3 regions of the Arthrobacter sp. MDT1-49-2 genome follow, and region 2 is predicted to be linked to each of the others. Evidence: predicted binding sites of a transcription regulator. Region 2 holds the regulator's gene; each other region holds the start of a gene.
The links. Region 2 encodes HrcA, which represses chaperone genes, less so after heat shock. Its sites were predicted from a motif close to TTNGCACTCGNNNNNNNCGAGTGCNAA; they were not measured.

Region 1 (5,827 bases), on a different contig from region 2:
AAGCGGCGAACCGGCTCAACGAGATCACGCACCAGCCCAAGCCCTTTCCCCGCTGGGCCGTCACCGTCTCCGCCGGGATCTTCGCCGCGGCCATCGTCGGTTTTATCGGCGGCGGCCCGCTCGCCTCCCTGGTGGGCTTCGCCGGTACGGTCATGGTCAGCCTGCTTCAGCGGTTACTGGGCCGCTGGCGGGTGCCGGATTTCTTTACGACGGCGGCCAGCGGCTTTGTCGTCACGGCGATGGCGATGATTTTCTGGTCCATGGAAGTGCCGATTTCCCCGGGCATCGTGGTGGCGGGCGGGATTCTGCTGATGCTCCCCACCGGGCGTCTGGTCTCCGCGGTGCAGGATGCCATCAACGGCTTCCCCGTGACGGCATCAGGGCGTTTCCTCTCGGCGTTCCTGACCTTCGGTGCCCTTGTAGCCGGAATCGCCGTGGCACTGGTGGTCGGGGCCCTGTTCGGCATGGCCCGGTTGGATGTCACGGATGTGGTCGCTTCCCAGTACTCCTTCCCGGTGACGCTGCTGCTGCTGGCCATTGCCCTGGCCACCATCTGCATTGTGGAACAGTCCCCGCGTCGGCTGGTGCTGCCCACGGTCCTGATCGGTCTGGCCGGTTTCCTGGTGTACCAGATGGCCGAAGCCGGGGGAGTGGGGCCGCGGCTTACACCCGCCGTTTCCGCCATCTTCATCGGCATGGTGGCGCGGATCGTGGCCCTGCGGATGGGCGCCCCGCAGCTGATTGTTGCCGTCCCGGCCGTGCTGTTCCTGTTCCCTGGGCTGGCAATCTTCCGCTCCATGTACGGGCTGAGCATCGACGCCGAGGACATGTACGCCGGCGCGGTGGGGCTGTTCGACGCCCTCACCGTCATCCTCGCCATCTCCGGCGGTGTTGTATTGGGCGACAACCTGGGCCGTCCGTTCACCCGCAACCTGAACGGCAATGACAGGCGCAACCGTCGCCGGTGACTGCCGGGCGGGACGCTGCTGCGAACCGCAAAGGGCCGGGGCCGCTGTGCACTGCACGGCGGCCCCGGCCCTTTTGTGATGCGGGGACTAGAGAATCTTGCCCACGGGCGTGCGCTTCTCGGCCTGGAAGACGTCTTCGGTCCGGCCGGCAGCCCAATAACCGGAGAGGGACACCTGGGAGCGTTCCAGGCCCCGGTGGCGGAAGAGCACGTCCCGGAGGGACTTCATGGCCTCCCGCTCACCGTGGGCAAAAACCTGCACGGTGCCTTCCCTCCACTGCACCGCGGCCACAGCCTCCGTGAGAACGGTGCTCCGGCCTGCCGGAGTACCGTTCCGGTACAGCCAGGTCAGCTCGATGCCGGGCGGCGCGCTGAGCGGCTGCCGGTCAGCGGGACCCGCCACCTCGATGAGCGCCTGGCCGACGGCGTCAGCGGGCAGCGCCTCCAATACGGTGGCAGCAGCCGGGAGCGCTGATTCATCCGCGGCAAGCAGATACCAGTCGGCCCCGGGATCCGGGTTGAAAGCTCCGCCGGGACCGGAGAACGTCAGGGCCTCGCCGGGCTGTGCCGCAGCGGCCCAGGGGCCGGCCAGCCCTTCGTCTCCGTGCACCACGAAGTCGATGCTGATTTCCCGGGCTTCCATGTCCACCCGTCGGATGGTGTAGGTGCGCGAAACGGGCCAGTGCTCACGTTCGCTCCGGGCCCGGATGCTCTCAAGATCCTCCGTACCGTCAAGGGGGCGGCCGTCGGGGCCAAACCAGATCTTGCAGTAGGCATCAGCACAGCTGTTGGGCCGGAACCGGTCGAAGTTTGGCCCGCCTGCGGTGATCCTCACCATGTGTTCGCTGATCTGCTCGCGGCGGAGAACCTCAAGGGTCAACAGGGGACGCTGCGGTCGGGACGCTGCCTCCCGGGGGCGTTCCGGCTCCTGCGGGGCGGACATTGCATCGGGCATGGGTATGTTTCTCCTAGGGAAGGGCCTGCAAACTACCGTACCGCGCCCAGCCGCCAGTCCACCGGCCCGGCGCCCTGCCGGGCAAGCAGCTCATTGACCCGGCTGAACGGCCGGGAACCGAAGAATCCCCGGTTCGCCGACAGCGGGCTGGGATGGGCGGATTCAACCGTCGGGGCACCGTCGAGGAAGGGGATGATGCCTTGCGCGTCCCGGCCCCACAGCACGGCAACCAGGGGCATGCGTGCGCCGTCCGGCCCGCGGCGGGCAGCCAGCGAACGGACTGCCAGCTCGGTGATTTCCTCCCAGCCGCGGCGGCGGTGCGACCCGGCAGCACCGGACCGAACGGTAAGTACCCGGTTCAGCAGCAGAACCCCTTGGTCCGCCCAGGCGCTGAGGTCACCGGACGCGGAAGGGGCTATACCGAGGTCTGACTGCAACTCGGCAAAGATGTTTTTCAGGCTCCGGGGCAGGGGACGGACACCGGCCTCCACCGAAAAGGACAGGCCGACGGCGTGCCCGGGGGTGGGGTACGGATCCTGCCCGAGGATCAGCACCTTGGTCTCGGACATGGGCCGCTGGAAGGCACGCAGGATGTTCGCCGGTGCGGGCAGAACCTGGTGGCCCAGAGCACGTTCGGCCTCCAATCCGGCGGCAAGGTCGTGGAACCGGTCGGTCACCGGAGCCAGCGCTTCGGCCCAGTCCGGAGCCATCAGCCCGGTCAACGGGGCAGGAGCGGCGAAGGGAACCGGGGCGTCGGTCGCCGCCGGAGCCGCATAGGAGAACAGCGGGGGCTCGTTGGTTGTCACCAATCCATCTTGCCATTTGCCGTTGCGGGGACGGTGTGACGATCGGACGGGGGAAGCGCCGCGGCGGCGCCCGGGCCGTCTAAATGACAACCCTGTTATTCCCAATTAGCATGTCTAAGTAGGTAGGACAGGGATCTTTCATGGGAGCACGTGTGGCTGACGCAACGGAAACATCATCGGAAGCCGGGCGGTTTTCCCTCGATGAATCGGTGGATCCGGACAGCCCCCTCGGCGCCAGGGAACAGCAGATGCTCGCACTGGAGCGTGCATGGTGGAAATATGCCGGCGCCAAGGAACAAGCCATCCGCGACCTGTTCGGGATGTCGGCAACGGCTTATTACCAGGTGCTGAACGCGCTCATCGATACCGAGGAGGCGCTTGCCCATGACCCGATGCTGGTCAAGCGATTGCGTAGACTACGTACGACCCGCCAGACCGCACGTACCGCCCGCCGCATGGGCACCGGCGTCTAGCTCCGGTCCACCAACCACCATTTGGCGGCCCAGGATGCGGCGCCACCAGAACAAGGATTGATTCTCCACTATGAGCCAATACCCCAGGGACGAGTTCGACAAGGTCCCCGAAACCTCGGCGCGGCAGGGTGTGCACCGTGAACGCCTTATTCCGTCGCGTTCACGCGGGCTGGGCCTGCTGATCACCGTCGGCGTACTCGCACTGGTGATCGGCGTGGCCGCATACTTTGTGGTGCCTCGCCTGGGTATTGACTTGGGTGCCGGAAATCCGGAGGCATCCCCGACGGCGTCGGAACCCGCCGAGCCCGCTGCCACCCCCACCCCCACGCCCAGCGAAACGGCCGGCGAGGCAGCGGAGGCTGAGGAAACCACGGCTCCGAGCCCAACGGCTGCTCCCGAGCCCACGCCGTCGGCCGAGCCCGAGCCGGTAGTGGACCGGACGCAGCCGGTGACTGTGCTTAACGCCAGCGGCATCAGCGGACTCGGTGCTTCCGTCTCCGGCCGGATCTCGGGCGCCGGATGGCCCGTGGGGTCGGTGGGCAACTGGGCAGGAGTGCCCCAGCAGGCTTCCGGCGTCTATTACAGCTCGCCGGATCAGGCCGCCAACGCACGCGAGGTGGCCGCGCAGCTTGGCATCCCCACCGTTATGGAGACTCCCGGGTTCCCCGTGGTGACGGTGGTCCTTGGACCCGGCTTCCAGTAGCAACGCGCAGAAAAACACCAAAACGTTACCCTCCTGCCCTCATGTGAGCCGGATCACCATGGTTAGAGTATTGCCAGCCGCCGGAGGGCGGCACTGGAAATCAAGGTTGGAGAAAGATCATGGCGCAGGGGATCGTCAAGTGGTTTAACGGCGAAAAGGGGTACGGCTTCATTACCCTCGACGAGGCCGAAACGGATGTATTTGTCCACTGGTCCTCCATTCAGGCTTCGGGTTACCGGACCCTGGAAGAGGGGCAGCGGGTCGAGTTTGAAATAGGCCAGGGGCAGAAGGGCCCCCAGGCCGAAGAGGTCCGGGCCGTCTAACGGTTACGCAGGACCTCCCTCCGTACCCGAGGGGGAATAAAAGCAGCGGCGGAGCATCAGCTCCGCCGCTGCTTTTGCGTGGCGGGGAGGCGATGCGGGGGATCCCTGTGAGGTGCCCGCCAGGGCAACGTGATGGCTTGCACTCAGTGTGCGGGAGTGCTAATTATTGACTTAGCACTCTTGCCGGATGACTGCTAAAAGTCCGACGGCGTTGAGTGAACCAGCAACCCACTGGGGTGAGGTCAGGGGAGCGCGTAAAGAGATCGCGCGAGCCTGGCCGTCCGTCGCGGGCACCCCGGCAGGAATGCAACATTCTGCTCCAAGCATGACTGTTCCGGAAGGACGATAGCCGTTATGGCCAAGATCATTGCATTTGAAGAAGAGGCACGCCGCGGCCTCGAGCGCGGGCTGAACACCCTCGCCGACGCCGTCAAGGTGACCCTCGGCCCGCGTGGCCGCAACGTGGTCCTGGAAAAGAAGTGGGGTGCCCCCACGATCACCAACGATGGCGTTTCCATCGCCAAGGAGATCGAGCTGGAGGATCCCTACGAGAAGATCGGCGCCGAGCTGGTCAAGGAAGTTGCCAAGAAGACTGACGATGTTGCCGGTGACGGCACCACCACGGCAACCGTGCTGGCCCAGGCCCTGGTCAGGGAAGGCCTGCGCAACGTAGCCGCCGGTGCCGATCCGCTGAGCCTGAAGCGCGGCATCGAGAAGGCCGTTGCGGCTGTCACCGAAGAGCTGCTCGCTTCCGCCAAGGAAATCGAGACCAAGGAGCAGATTGCTGCTACCGCTTCCATCTCCGCCGGTGACCAGCAGATCGGCGACCTGATCGCCGAGGCCCTGGACAAGGTGGGCAAGGAAGGCGTCATCACGGTCGAGGAGTCCAACACCTTCGGTCTGGAGCTCGAACTCACCGAAGGCATGCGCTTCGACAAGGGTTACATCTCCGGTTACTTCGTCACCGACGCGGAGCGCCAGGAAGCGGTCCTCGAGGACCCGTACATCCTGATCGTCAACTCCAAGATCTCCAACGTCAAGGATCTGGTTGCCGTCCTCGAGAAGGTCATGCAGTCCGGCAAGCCGCTGCTGATCATCGCCGAAGACGTCGAGGGCGAAGCCCTGGCCACCCTGGTGGTCAACAAGATCCGCGGCACCTTCAAGTCTGTTGCCGTCAAGGCACCGGGCTTCGGCGACCGCCGCAAGGCACAGCTGGCCGACATCGCCATCCTCACCGGCGGCCAGGTCATCGCTGAAGAAGTAGGCCTGAAGCTGGAAAACGCCACGCTCGACCTGCTGGGCAAGGCCCGCAAGGTTGTTGTCACCAAGGACGAGACCACCATCGTTGAGGGTGCAGGCGACGCCGAAGAGATCGCCGGCCGCGTAAACCAGATCCGCGCCGAGATCGAGAACTCCGATTCCGACTACGACCGTGAGAAGCTGCAGGAACGCCTGGCCAAGCTGGCCGGCGGCGTTGCAGTCATCAAGGCCGGTGCCGCAACCGAGGTCGAGCTGAAGGAACGCAAGCACCGCATTGAGGACGCCGTCCGCAATGCCAAGGCTGCCGTCGAAGAGGGCATCGTCGCCGGTGGCGGCGTTG
Region 2 (5,827 bases):
ACGGCGAGCAGGTGGCCGATCTGGTCAAGGTGGACATCCTGCTCCAGGGCGAGCAGGTCGATGCCTTCAGCTCCATCACGCACAAGGACAAGGCCTACAGCTACGGTGTCATGATGACCGGCAAGCTGCGCGAACTCATTCCGCGCCAGCAGTTCGAGGTGCCCATCCAGGCCGCCATCGGTTCGCGCATCATTGCCCGTGAATCCATCCGTGCCATCCGCAAGGATGTGCTGGCCAAGTGCTACGGCGGCGATATCAGCCGTAAGCGCAAGCTGTTGGAAAAGCAGAAGGAAGGCAAGAAGCGCATGAAGATGGTGGGGCGCGTGGAAGTGCCCCAGGAAGCCTTCGTCGCCGCGCTTTCCTCGGACGAATCCAAGGACAAATCCAAAAAGTGACACCCAGCGCACTGCCCCTCGGAGACCCGGCCCCCGCTGACGGTCTCCTGCCCGCACAGGCCGCGGACGGAGCAGCGGAACGGAACTTCGGACTCTACGTCCACATTCCCTTCTGCTCCGTCCGCTGCGGCTACTGCGACTTCAATACGTACACCGCCACGGAACTCGGCAGCGGCGCCTCACAGGACGCCTATGCCGGCACGGCTGCCCGCGAAGTGGTCTTTGCCGCGGATGCCCTGCGCCGCTCGGGTCTGCCGGAGCGCCGGATGGGCACGGTCTTCTTCGGCGGCGGCACGCCCACCCTGCTGCCCGCCGCGGACCTGGCCGCAATCCTGCGCACCGCCGTCGACCAGTGGGGCCTGGCCCCGGGGGCCGAGGTCACCACCGAGGCCAACCCGGATTCGGTGACCCCGGAGTCCCTGCAGCTGCTGGCCGACGCCGGTTTCACCCGCGTGTCCTTCGGCATGCAGTCCGCGGTGCCGCACGTGCTGGCGGTCCTGGACCGCACCCATACGCCCTCGCGGGTGCCGCAGGCCGTGAAGTGGGCGCGCGAGGCAGGCCTGCACGTCAGTGTGGACCTGATCTACGGGACGCCGGGGGAGTCCATGGCGGACTGGAAAACCTCGCTCGAGGAAGCACTGAGCTACGAGCCGGACCACATTTCCGCCTACGCGCTGATTATCGAAGAAGGCACCAAGCTCGCCGCCCGCATGCGGCGCGGCGAAGTGCCGCTGATTGACGACGACGACCACGCGGACAAATACGTCCTCGCCGACGAGATGATGACCGCCGCGGGCCTGTCCTGGTACGAGGTCAGCAACTGGGCGCGGACCCCTGAGGATCAGTGCAGGCACAACCTGGCCTACTGGCGCAGCGACGACTGGTGGGGCATCGGCCCCGGTGCGCACTCCCATGCCGGCGGCGTGCGCTGGTGGAACGCCAAGCACCCCACCGCCTACGCGCAGCGGATTGCTGCGGGGGAGTCGCCCGCCGTCGGCCGGGAGACGCTGGACGCCGACACCCGGTACGTGGAGGACATCATGCTGCGCACCCGGCTCGCCGAAGGGCTGGACCTGGCCAGGCTCCGGGAACCGGGCCGGCTGGCGGTGGCAGGACTGATGGCGGACGGCCTGGTTGATCCGCGTGCCGCGCTGACGGGGCGAGTGATCCTGACCGGCCGGGGACGGTTGCTGGCCGACGCCGTGGTCCGTCGCCTGCTGCCTGACTAAGGCATCTGCTCCCGGACGGGGGCACTTGCTGCTGGACCGGGGTACCTGCCGCCGGACGGGGGGCACCTGCCCCCTGCTGACTAAGGCAGCGGCCAAGCCCCTACTTGATGCGGCGCAGGTTGAACGGGTAGCGGTACGGCTTTCCGCGGTTGCATTCAATGCCCGCAATGACGGAGGACACCGCAACGTAAACCCAGATGAGGGCGTTCAGCACGGCGAAGAATCCGCCGATCACCGGAATGAAGGACAGGATCCAGACAATCAGCGCCGCGATGCTGGGCGGAAGCGTGAAGTTCAGCGCCTCTTTTGATTCCTGGGCCGTGAAGGGTCCGCGGTCGCGGAAAACCAGGTAAATAATCAGCGACGGAACAAAAGCCAGGATGCCGCCAAAGTGCGCCATGGTTGCCCACTGCCGGTCCTCGGAGGCGGTCAGCGGCAGGGCGTTGGCCGGTGCTCCCTGATAGACAGGGCGTTGTCCGCTGCCGTGTTCATCCGGTCGTGGCTGGTGATTCTGGCGTGTGTTGGACACGGCGTAATTTCCTTCTGACTCGTGCTGACACAGGGTCGGTCCGCTACTACGTATTGAATAAGAGTACTGGCTGGGCCGCTTTATAACGGAACGGCGACGGCGGATGAGGCGTGTGTCTCACTCCGGCACGGTCAGGAAATCGATGACTTCCTCCACCCTGCCCAGCAGTGACGGCTCCAGATCGGCGTAGGTGTTTACCTGTCCCAGCAGTTTCTTCCAGCCCATGGCCACGTCCGTGTGGTCAGCATGCGGCCACCCGAGTCCCTGCAGGATCCCGGTCTTCCAATCCAGGTGCCGCGGAACCACCGGCCAGGCGCTGAGGCCGATCACCGAGGGTTTGATGGCCTGCCAGACATCCACGTAGGGGTGGCCCACAATCAGGACGTTCCCGGGCGCACCCGGGCAGGTCATGGCTTCGGCGGCGATCCGGGATTCCTTGGATCCGGGCACCAGATGGTCCACCAGGATGCCGAGGCGGCGTCCCGGTCCGGGTGCGAAATCCCTGACTGCTGAGTAGAGGTCATCCACACCGTGCAGGGGCTCGACAACAATTCCCTCCACCCGGAGATCGTCACCCCAGACCTTCTCCACGAGCTCCGCGTCGTGCTTTCCCTCCACCCAGATGCGGCTCGCACGCGCAGTCCGCGCCCGCTGGTTGGCCACCTTCACCGAACCCGAAGCGGTGCGTGCCGGCCCGGCCTTGGCGCCGGCGGGCTGAGGGGCAGTCACCTCCACGGGTTCGCCTTCCAGCAGGAACCCGAAGCCGAGTTCGAAGGATTTGCGCTTGCCGCGGCGGTCCTCCAGCACCATCAGATGCAGCCCGCCTGACTTTTCCACCCGGATCACGGCCCCCACCCAGCCGGTGGCGACGTCTTCCAGTACCAGGCCGGACTCGGCACCGACTTTGCGCAGGGTGGTCCGGGCCGGCGCAGTAATATCCTGCGGGCCCCAAGAGAAGTTGGACACGGTATTGCCTCGCTACGGTTGCTGAATCGGGGAGCTGACCGCAGCGGGGCCGCGGATCCCTCAATGCTAACAACGCTGCCGTTCCGTATTAGACTTAGCACTTGAACACTGTGAGTGCTAAAGGGCGCCCCCGGGGCGCAGGCACTCCGCACGCCGTATCGGGAGGACGCGCCCTCCTGATGCACCCGCCGATTAACAGGGAGGGAAAACCATGAGCGAGCCACGCCGACTCGAGGTCCTCCGTGCCATAGTTGAGGACTACGTCCATTCGCGCGAGCCCGTGGGTTCCAAGGCCCTCGTGGAACGCCACCACCTGGGCGTGTCTTCAGCGACCATCCGCAATGACATGGCGGCCCTGGAGGAAGAGGGGCTGATCACCGCCCCGCACACTTCCGCGGGCCGCATCCCCACCGACAAGGGCTACCGCCTGTTCGTGGACCGGATCTCCGATGTCAAGCCGCTCTCGGCGCCTGAGCGACGCGCCATCCAGTCCCTGCTCGAGGGTGCGGACGACCTTGATGACGTGATGGATCGGACCGTGCGGCTGCTCTCGCAGCTGACAAACCAGGTGGCGGTTGTGCAGTACCCGCACCTGGGGAACGCGAAAATCCGGCATATCGAGTTTGTCCTCCTGGCTCCGGTGCAGGTGCTTGTTGTGCTCATTTCCACCACGGGACGGGTGGAGCAGCGTGTTATCACGGTTCCCGAACCGGTGACCGAACCCGACCTTTCAGACCTTCGCCAGCACTTCCTTTCCTCCCTGGCAGGGACCCCGCTGAGTAGCATCACCGGGCACGTTGCCGAGGCCCTGGCAACCGTTCCGGCGGCACGCCGCCGCGTTGCCGACGCCCTCGGGCACAGCCTGGAACTGCTCGCCGGCATTAACCGCGAGGACCGCATGGTGATGGCCGGAACGGCCAACCTTGCCCGCTCCACGGTAGACTTCCCGCTGACCATCGGTCCGGTGCTGGAAGCCCTGGAGGAACAGGTGGTGATGCTCCGGCTGCTCTCCGAAATGGAGCAGGACGCCCGGGGCGTGGCCGTCCGGATCGGCCGGGAAAACCCGTACGGCGGACTCTCCGAAGCATCGGTGGTGGCCACCGGTTACGGGCCGGATGCCTCCGCCAAGGTCGGCATCCTGGGTCCCACGCGAATGGACTATCCGAACACCATGGCGGCAGTTCGGGCCGTAGCCCGATACTTGTCCCGGATACTGAATAACTAGGCTTATTGAACCCAGCAAGCGGCCAGCCACTGGCGGGCCGCCCGCCGGCCGGGAAACCTGCCGGACTCCAAACAACGCCTTCAGCCATGAAGGCAGGTAATGCAGGCAATGCAGGAAGCGATGTGCACGAGTGAGCGATCACTACCAGGTTCTGGGCGTCGGACGAGATGCCACCGGTGAAGAAATCAAGAAGGCGTACCGGAAGCTTGCCCGCAAGCTGCACCCGGACGTCAACAACGCTCCGGGTGCCTCCGATGAATTCAAGGCCGTAACGCACGCCTATGAGGTCCTCTCCGATCCGGAGAAGCGCCGCATCTACGACACCACCGGCAACGAAAACGGAACAGACAACGGCTTCGGCGGCGGCGGCTTCGGCGGCCAGGGCTTTGGCTTCCAGGACATCTTCGATACCTTCTTCGGCGGCGGCGCGCCGGGCGGCGGGCGGGGCCCGGCCTCACGCAGCCGCCGCGGCCAGGATGCGCTGATCACCGTCCGGATCGACCTCAAGGATGCCGTGTTCGGCATCAACAAGAAGATCGACGTCGACACCGCCGTGGTATGCCCCACGTGTGACGGGTCCTGCTGCCAGCCGGGCACCTCCCCCCGCACCTGCGACATCTGCCACGGCACCGGCCAGGTCCAGCGGGCGGTCCGCTCCATCCTGGGCCAGGTCATGACGTCGGCTCCCTGCGGTACCTGCAACGGCTTCGGTACGGTTATTCCGGACCCCTGCCACGAATGCTCCGGCGAGGGACGCGTCCGCAACCGCCGCACCCTGAACATCAAGATTCCGGCCGGCGTTGCCACCGGCACCCGGATCCAGCTGAGCCAGCAGGGCGAGGCCGGTCTGGCCGGCGGCCCTGCCGGTGACCTCTACGTGGAGATCCGGGTCAATAATGACCCCACCTTCCTGCGGGAAGGCGATGACCTCCATGCCACGCTGACCGTGCCGATGACCGCCGCAGCGCTGGGCACCACCGTCACGCTGGACACCTTCGACGGCGAACGCGAGGTGACGGTCAAGCCCGGCACCCAGTCAGGCGAGGTCTCCGTGCTCAACGGGCTGGGCGTCACGCACCTTCGCGGCCACGGCCGTGGTGACCTGCGCGTCCACCTGCACGTGGAAACCCCGCAGAAACTCGACTCCGAGCAGGAGGAACTGCTGCGCAGGCTCGCCAAGCTGCGAGGCGAGGAATACAGCGAAGGCCGCCTGAACAGCTCGGGCACCGGTGTGTTCGCCAAGCTGCGGGACCGGCTGGGCAACCTCTGAGATGACCAACCCCATCTTCTTCGGGGATTCGGCACAGGTGGCCTCGGCCCGTCCGGGAGACACATTCCGCCTGGAGGGGCCTGAGGCCCGGCATGCCGTCTCCGTCAAGCGCATCGGCTCCGGCGAAAGCGTGGATATTGTCGACGGCGCGGGCCGGCGGCTCACCGGTACCGTGACCGGAACCGGACCCTCGCTGCTGGAACTGGCCGTGGA
Region 3 (5,827 bases), on a different contig from region 2:
CCAACAGCGGCAGGAACTCCGCCACGGAGGAAATCTTGCCGGAGTTGATCAGGATCAGCGCGTCTTCGAGGACGGCTTCCTGGCGCTCTGCGTCCGTGACGAAGTACGGCGAGAGGTAGCCCTTGTCGAACTGCATGCCCTCGGTGATGACCAGTTCGGTCTGCGTCGAGGAGGATTCCTCGATGGTGATGACGCCGTCCTTGCCGACGGTGTCGAAGGCCTGGGCCAGCAGTTCACCGATCTCGGTGCTCTGCGCCGAGATGGCGGCCACGTGGGCCACCTGGTTCCCCTCGACCGGCTTGGCGTTTTCCAGCAGCCGGTTCGCGACGGCGTCCACGGAAACTTCGATGCCGCGCTTGAGTGCGCCGGGAGCCGCCCCCGCGGCAACGTTGCGCAGGCCTTCCTTGACCAGCGCCTGCGCCAGCACGGTGGCCGTGGTGGTGCCGTCACCGGCAACATCATTGGTCCGGGTGGCAACTTCCTTGGCCAGCTGCGCGCCGAGGTTCTCGTACGGATCCTCCAGCTCGACCTCGCGGGCAATGGTGACGCCGTCGTTGGTGATGGTGGGGGCGCCCCAGGTCTTGGCCAGGACAACGTTACGGCCGCGCGGGCCGAGGGTTACCTTGACTGCGTTGGCCAGCTTATCGACGCCGGCTTCCAGCGAGCGACGGGCGGAGTCATTGAACTCCAACTGCTTTGCCATGTGTGTGTCCTTTCCGACAACTACATCTGCACCTACATCAGAAAACCCCGGCCAGAATGGTGGCCGGGGTTTTCAAGGGGAACTACTTTACGACGACGGCCAGCACGTCGCGGGCGGACAGCACCAGGTATTCCTGGCCGCCGTGCTTGACTTCGGTTCCACCGTACTTGGAGTAGATGACAACGTCGCCTTCGGCAACGTCAACCGGAACGCGGTTGCCGTTGTCGTCAACGCGGCCGGGTCCAACTGCAACTACTTCGCCCTCCTGGGGCTTTTCCTTGGCAGTGTCCGGGATAACGAGACCGGAAGCAGTGGTCTGCTCAGCTTCGAGCGGGCGGACAACAATACGATCCTCAAGCGGCTTAATAGAGACCGACACTCGGGCTCTCCTTTGCGTAGTTTCTAACGGGTTTGGGGCCGTCGGTTGGCGCTGGCCGTCGTCGCGGTGCCGGTTCGCGCTTCCCTTCGGGGAGTTAGCACCCTCACGTGCGGAGTGCTAAGTCAGACTTTATGCACTGGTTAGCACTCGGTCAAGGTGAGTGCCAGAGCTGTGCGGATCGGGCCCCTCATGATGACGTCCCCGGGGCAACCATGACGTAAACCTAATTTGCTTAGGCTTACCTAACGGGATAACTTTCATCTGCGCGCATCATTAGAAAACATTTCTGTGCCCTATTCCTGCGGTAGGCACATCGACTCTCACCGGAGCCCCCATGATCACGAAGTCCCGCCTGCTGGCCGGAACCGCCCTTGTGTCCCTCCTTGCGCTCAGCGCCTGCTCCACCGAAGCAGCAGAAGCCGACGCGGACACCACGCAGGGCTCGACCGTTACGGTTGAGCACGCACAGGGCAGCACCGACGTTCCGGTCAACCCCGAGACCGTCTACACCTTCGACCTCGGCGCCCTCGACACCTTGGATGCCCTCGACATTGACGTTGACGGTGTCCCGGCCGCGCAATTCCCGGAAAGCCTCTCCAAGTACGGTTCGGATGACTACGCCAAGATCGGCAGCATGAAGGAACCCGATTTCGAGGCCATCAATGCCGGCGCCCCGGACCTGATCATCATGTCCGGCCGCACCGCGGACTACTACGACGAGTTCTCCAAGATCGCCCCCACCATCGACCTCAGCACCGATGCCGCGGATCCGTGGAACTCCTTCATCGCCAACACCGAGATCATCGGCGAGATCTTCGGCAAGGAAACCGAGGTCGAGGACAAGCTTGCCGCCCTGGACACCAAGGTCGAAGAGACCAAGGCAACCGCGGCGGACGCGGGCAACGGCCTGATCATCCTGACCAGCGGCGGCGAGCTGACCGCTTACGGTGCGGGGTCCCGCTTCGGCCTGGTGCACGACGTCCTGGGCGTTGCCACCGCCGCGGACATCAAGTCCGAAGCCCAGCACGGCGAACGCGTCGGCTTTGAATACATCGCCGAAACCAACCCGGACAACCTGTTTGTCATTGACCGCGACGTCGCCATCGGCACGTCCGGCGAGGTTGCCTCTGCAGTGCTGGACAACGAACTCGTGAAGGGAACCGAGGCGGCCCGCAATGACCGGATCACCATGCTGGATTCCTCCAGCTGGTACCTCGTGGGCTATGGCCTGAACAACGTTGACGCCATGGTCAGTGCAGTCCAGGACGGCATTTCCTAACCCGCTTCCGCCCACCTGCTCAATCCTTGCCGGCCAGCCTCCCGCGTTCAGGGGAGGCCGGCCCGGTGCGGAAGATGGAAAGCTTCATGACTGCACTCCTCTCCCCCACGGCCCCGGTACCCGCCGGGGCTGCCGGCGTTGGCCGGCGGCGTCCCGGCCCCGGGGCAATGCTGATAGTGGGCGGAACCGCCGTCCTGGTGCTCGCCGTCGTCAGCATGTTCGTCGGCGTCAGTGACGTGTCACTGCCCGCCCTGCTGGCGGGGGACGAACACGCCTGGCACATCTTCTGGATCAGCCGGATCCCGCGGACCCTCAGCATCATCCTGGCGGGCATGGCCCTTAGTGTGGCCGGGCTCATCATGCAGCTGATGGCCCGCAACAAGTTCGTGGAACCCTCCACGGTGGGCACCGTGGAATCCGCATCCCTGGGCATCCTGGTGGTCACGGTGTTTATCCCCGGTGCCTCACTGCTGGTCAAGATGTCCACCGCCACGGTGTTCGCCATAGCGGGCACCGCACTGTTCCTGCTGGTCCTGCGCCGGATTCCGCTGCGGAACACGCTGATCGTGCCGCTGGTGGGCATCATGCTCGGCGGCGTGATTGCCGCCGTCACCACGTTCTTCGCTTACCGGTTCGATCTGCTGCAGACCCTGAACAGCTGGATGGTCGGAGATTTCTCCGGCGTGCTGCGCGGGCGGTATGAACTGCTCTGGATTGTCGGCGCACTGACCCTCATCGGCTACCTGGCCGCGGACCGTTTCACCGTTGCGGGCATGGGCCAGGATTTCACCACCAACCTCGGCCTGAACTACAACCGGGTGATGACGCTCGGGCTGATCATCGTGTCCCTGATCAGCGCCGTCGTGGTTGTCAGTGTCGGTTCCGTGCCGTTCCTCGGCCTGATCGTGCCCAACCTGGTCTCGCTGATGATCGGGGACAACGTCCGCCGGGCCATCCCCTGGGTCGCCATCTTCGGCGCCGGATTTGTCCTTGCCTGCGACATTATCGGCCGGACCATCCGCTACCCGTACGAAATTCCGGTGGGCGTCATTGTCTCTGCCATCGGCAGTGCCCTGTTCCTCTACCTGCTCCTGAGAAAGCGCTCCGCCCGTGCCTAGCAGTCCCGCCAGCGCCCTTCCCCCCGCCCTGACCGTGCGGCGCCGCCGCCCAGTCCGGAACCTTTCCCCCCGTTTCTGGCTCATCCTGCTCTCGGTGCTGGCGGCAGCTTTGGTCACGGTGTTTATGACCATCGACCTGCGCGGGAACATCGGTTATGTCCTGCCGCGCCGGGCCATCAAGGTGGGCTCGATGATCCTGGTGGCCTACGCCGTCGGCGTGTCCACCGTGCTGTTCCAGACGGTGACGGCCAACCGGATCCTGACGCCGTCCATCATGGGCTTCGACGCCCTCTACGTGCTCATCCAGACGCTCCTGGTCTTCGCCTTCGGCGGCGGAGTGGTGCTCTCCATGTCCGGCCCGCTGCGCTACGGGATGGAAGTGGCCCTGATGGTGGGCTTCTCCTTCCTGCTGTACCGGTGGCTCTTTACCGGCGGCGGCAAGTCCCTGCACCTGATGCTCCTGGTCGGCATTGTGCTGGGCACGTTCTTCCGCGGCATCTCCTCCCTGCTGCAGCTGCTGATCGATCCCAGCGAGTTCATCATCCTGCAGGACCTGTTCTTCGCCAGCTTCAACAACGTGGACGGCAAGCTCCTTGCCTACTCGCTGGTTGCCGCCGCAGCCGTGAGCATTCCGGCCTGGCGCCTGAGGCGCCAGCTTGATGTCCTCTCCCTGGGCCGGGAAACCTCGATCAACCTGGGCATCAACCACAAACGCACCGTGACCCTCGTGCTGGTGATCTGCTCGGTGCTGGTTGCCGTGTCCACCGCGCTGGTGGGCCCGGTGACGTTCTTCGGGCTGCTCGTCGCATCGCTGGCCTACCAGCTCTGTTCACACTTCCGGCACGCCGCCGTCGTTCCGATCGCCGTCCTGCTCGGCGTTATCGCCCTGGTGGGCGGCCAGCTCGTGCTCGAACGCGTTTTTGCATTCGACACGGCCCTCAGCATCGTCATTGAATTTGTAGGCGGGATCGTCTTTTTGATCCTGCTCCTGAAAGGCTCCGTCAAATGATCCAGGCAACCGGCGTTACCAAGAAGTACGCCGCCACCACGGTGGTGGACGGAGTGAGCTGCACCATCAAGGAGGGCGGCATCACCTCCATCATCGGCCCCAACGGCGCCGGCAAGTCCACCCTCCTGTCCATGATCAGCCGGCTGCTGGGGATGGACGCCGGCACGGTCACCGTGGACGGGCTCGACGTCGTCTCCACCCCCGGCCGCGACCTCGCACGGAAAATGGCGATCCTGCGCCAGGACAACCAGCTCACCGTCCGCCTGACCGTCCGGGACCTGGTGGGATTCGGGCGCTATCCGCATAACGGCGGCCGGCCCGGGCCCGACGACAAAGCGCACATTGACCAGGCCATGGCGTACCTGGACCTGACCGCACTGGCGGACAAGTTTGTTGACGAGCTTTCCGGCGGCCAGCGCCAGCGGGCCTTCATCGCCATGGTGCTGGCACAGGACACGGACTACCTGCTGCTGGACGAGCCGCTGAACAACCTGGACATGAAGCACTCCGTGGAAATGATGCGGCTGCTGCGCCGGCTTACCGACGATTTCGGCAAGACCGTGGTCCTGGTCATCCACGACATCAACTTCGCGTCCTGCTACTCGGACGACATCATCGCCATGTGCAACGGCCGCCTGATCCACCAGGGGCCGCCCGCGGACATCATGCGCCCGGAAATCCTGCGGGACATCTACGAGATCGATATCCGGATCGAAGAGATCGACGGCAACAGGATCGGCGTGTACTTCGCCTAAACACGCCGTCCGGTGCGGCGTCCGCTCCGGCCGGCGCCCGGGCAGACACCGCTCCCGGAACGAAGTAGGCCGCTGGCGGACCGGTTTTGGCCGGTGCGCATTGCGCCGCGCCAAAGCCCTCTCCTAGGTTGAAAGACCCACATATCCGGTTTTTCGGGAAGGGCCAGCCATGGAGTCCAAGCTGCGCGTCGCGGTTCGGTTTGACCTGAACGTCCGGCAGGCGCGCCTGGTGGTGCGCGGGCGGGTCACCGAGCAGAACAGCAGGGTGCTGTACGTACTGGCCCGGCGTGCCAATGCCTCGCTTCCCGGTCTTGCCGTGGTGCTGGACCTGCGGAAGGCTTCGGCAACCGAGGCTGCGCTGGCTGACCTGCTGCGCAGTTCGGAAACGGGCGCCCTGCCGGTACTGGCCGGGAACACCGCCGGGGAGACGCTGGCACCGCGGCAGCTGAGCATCCTGGCGCCCGCGGCCTAGCTTCTCCCGCAGCAAACCTTCTCCCGCGGCAACCTTCTCCCCGGCCGTCAGCGTCCGGGCGGCGTCACCGCGGCCAGGCGCACCACGGCGTCGGTAAGGACCTGCGGTGAAC

Region 1: groL (chaperonin GroEL) is a predicted target of HrcA. The motif match lies at 4,399-4,425, and genes of this name have one in related genera.
Region 3: groES (co-chaperone GroES) is a predicted target of HrcA. The motif match lies at 1,223-1,249, and genes of this name have one in related genera.

The regions. Positions count from the first base shown of each region.
Region 1 is NZ_JBNHFK010000002.1:429,594-435,420, reverse strand. Features, by position in the region: gene AC5RTS_RS04530 (threonine/serine exporter family protein) at 1-968, shown strand, start outside; gene AC5RTS_RS04525 (siderophore-interacting protein) at 1,056-1,922, opposite strand; gene AC5RTS_RS04520 (uracil-DNA glycosylase) at 1,955-2,728, opposite strand; gene AC5RTS_RS04515 (DUF3263 domain-containing protein) at 2,938-3,201, shown strand; gene AC5RTS_RS04510 (LytR C-terminal domain-containing protein) at 3,272-3,904, shown strand; gene AC5RTS_RS04505 (cold-shock protein) at 4,024-4,227, shown strand; gene groL (chaperonin GroEL) at 4,582-5,827, shown strand, end outside.
Region 2 is NZ_JBNHFK010000001.1:114,654-120,480, forward strand. Features, by position in the region: gene lepA (translation elongation factor 4) at 1-395, shown strand, start outside; gene hemW (radical SAM family heme chaperone HemW) at 392-1,624, shown strand; gene AC5RTS_RS00535 (DUF4870 domain-containing protein) at 1,725-2,153, opposite strand; gene AC5RTS_RS00540 (DUF3097 domain-containing protein) at 2,271-3,119, opposite strand; gene hrcA (heat-inducible transcriptional repressor HrcA) at 3,331-4,344, shown strand; gene dnaJ (molecular chaperone DnaJ) at 4,475-5,614, shown strand; gene AC5RTS_RS00555 (16S rRNA (uracil(1498)-N(3))-methyltransferase) at 5,616-5,827, shown strand, end outside.
Region 3 is NZ_JBNHFK010000003.1:5,152-10,978, reverse strand. Features, by position in the region: gene groL (chaperonin GroEL) at 1-703, opposite strand, end outside; gene groES (co-chaperone GroES) at 786-1,082, opposite strand; gene AC5RTS_RS04980 (siderophore ABC transporter substrate-binding protein) at 1,417-2,361, shown strand; gene AC5RTS_RS04975 (ABC transporter permease) at 2,448-3,479, shown strand; gene AC5RTS_RS04970 (iron chelate uptake ABC transporter family permease subunit) at 3,472-4,488, shown strand; gene AC5RTS_RS04965 (iron ABC transporter ATP-binding protein) at 4,485-5,243, shown strand; gene AC5RTS_RS04960 (hypothetical protein) at 5,413-5,715, shown strand; gene AC5RTS_RS04955 (MalY/PatB family protein) at 5,763-5,827, opposite strand, start outside.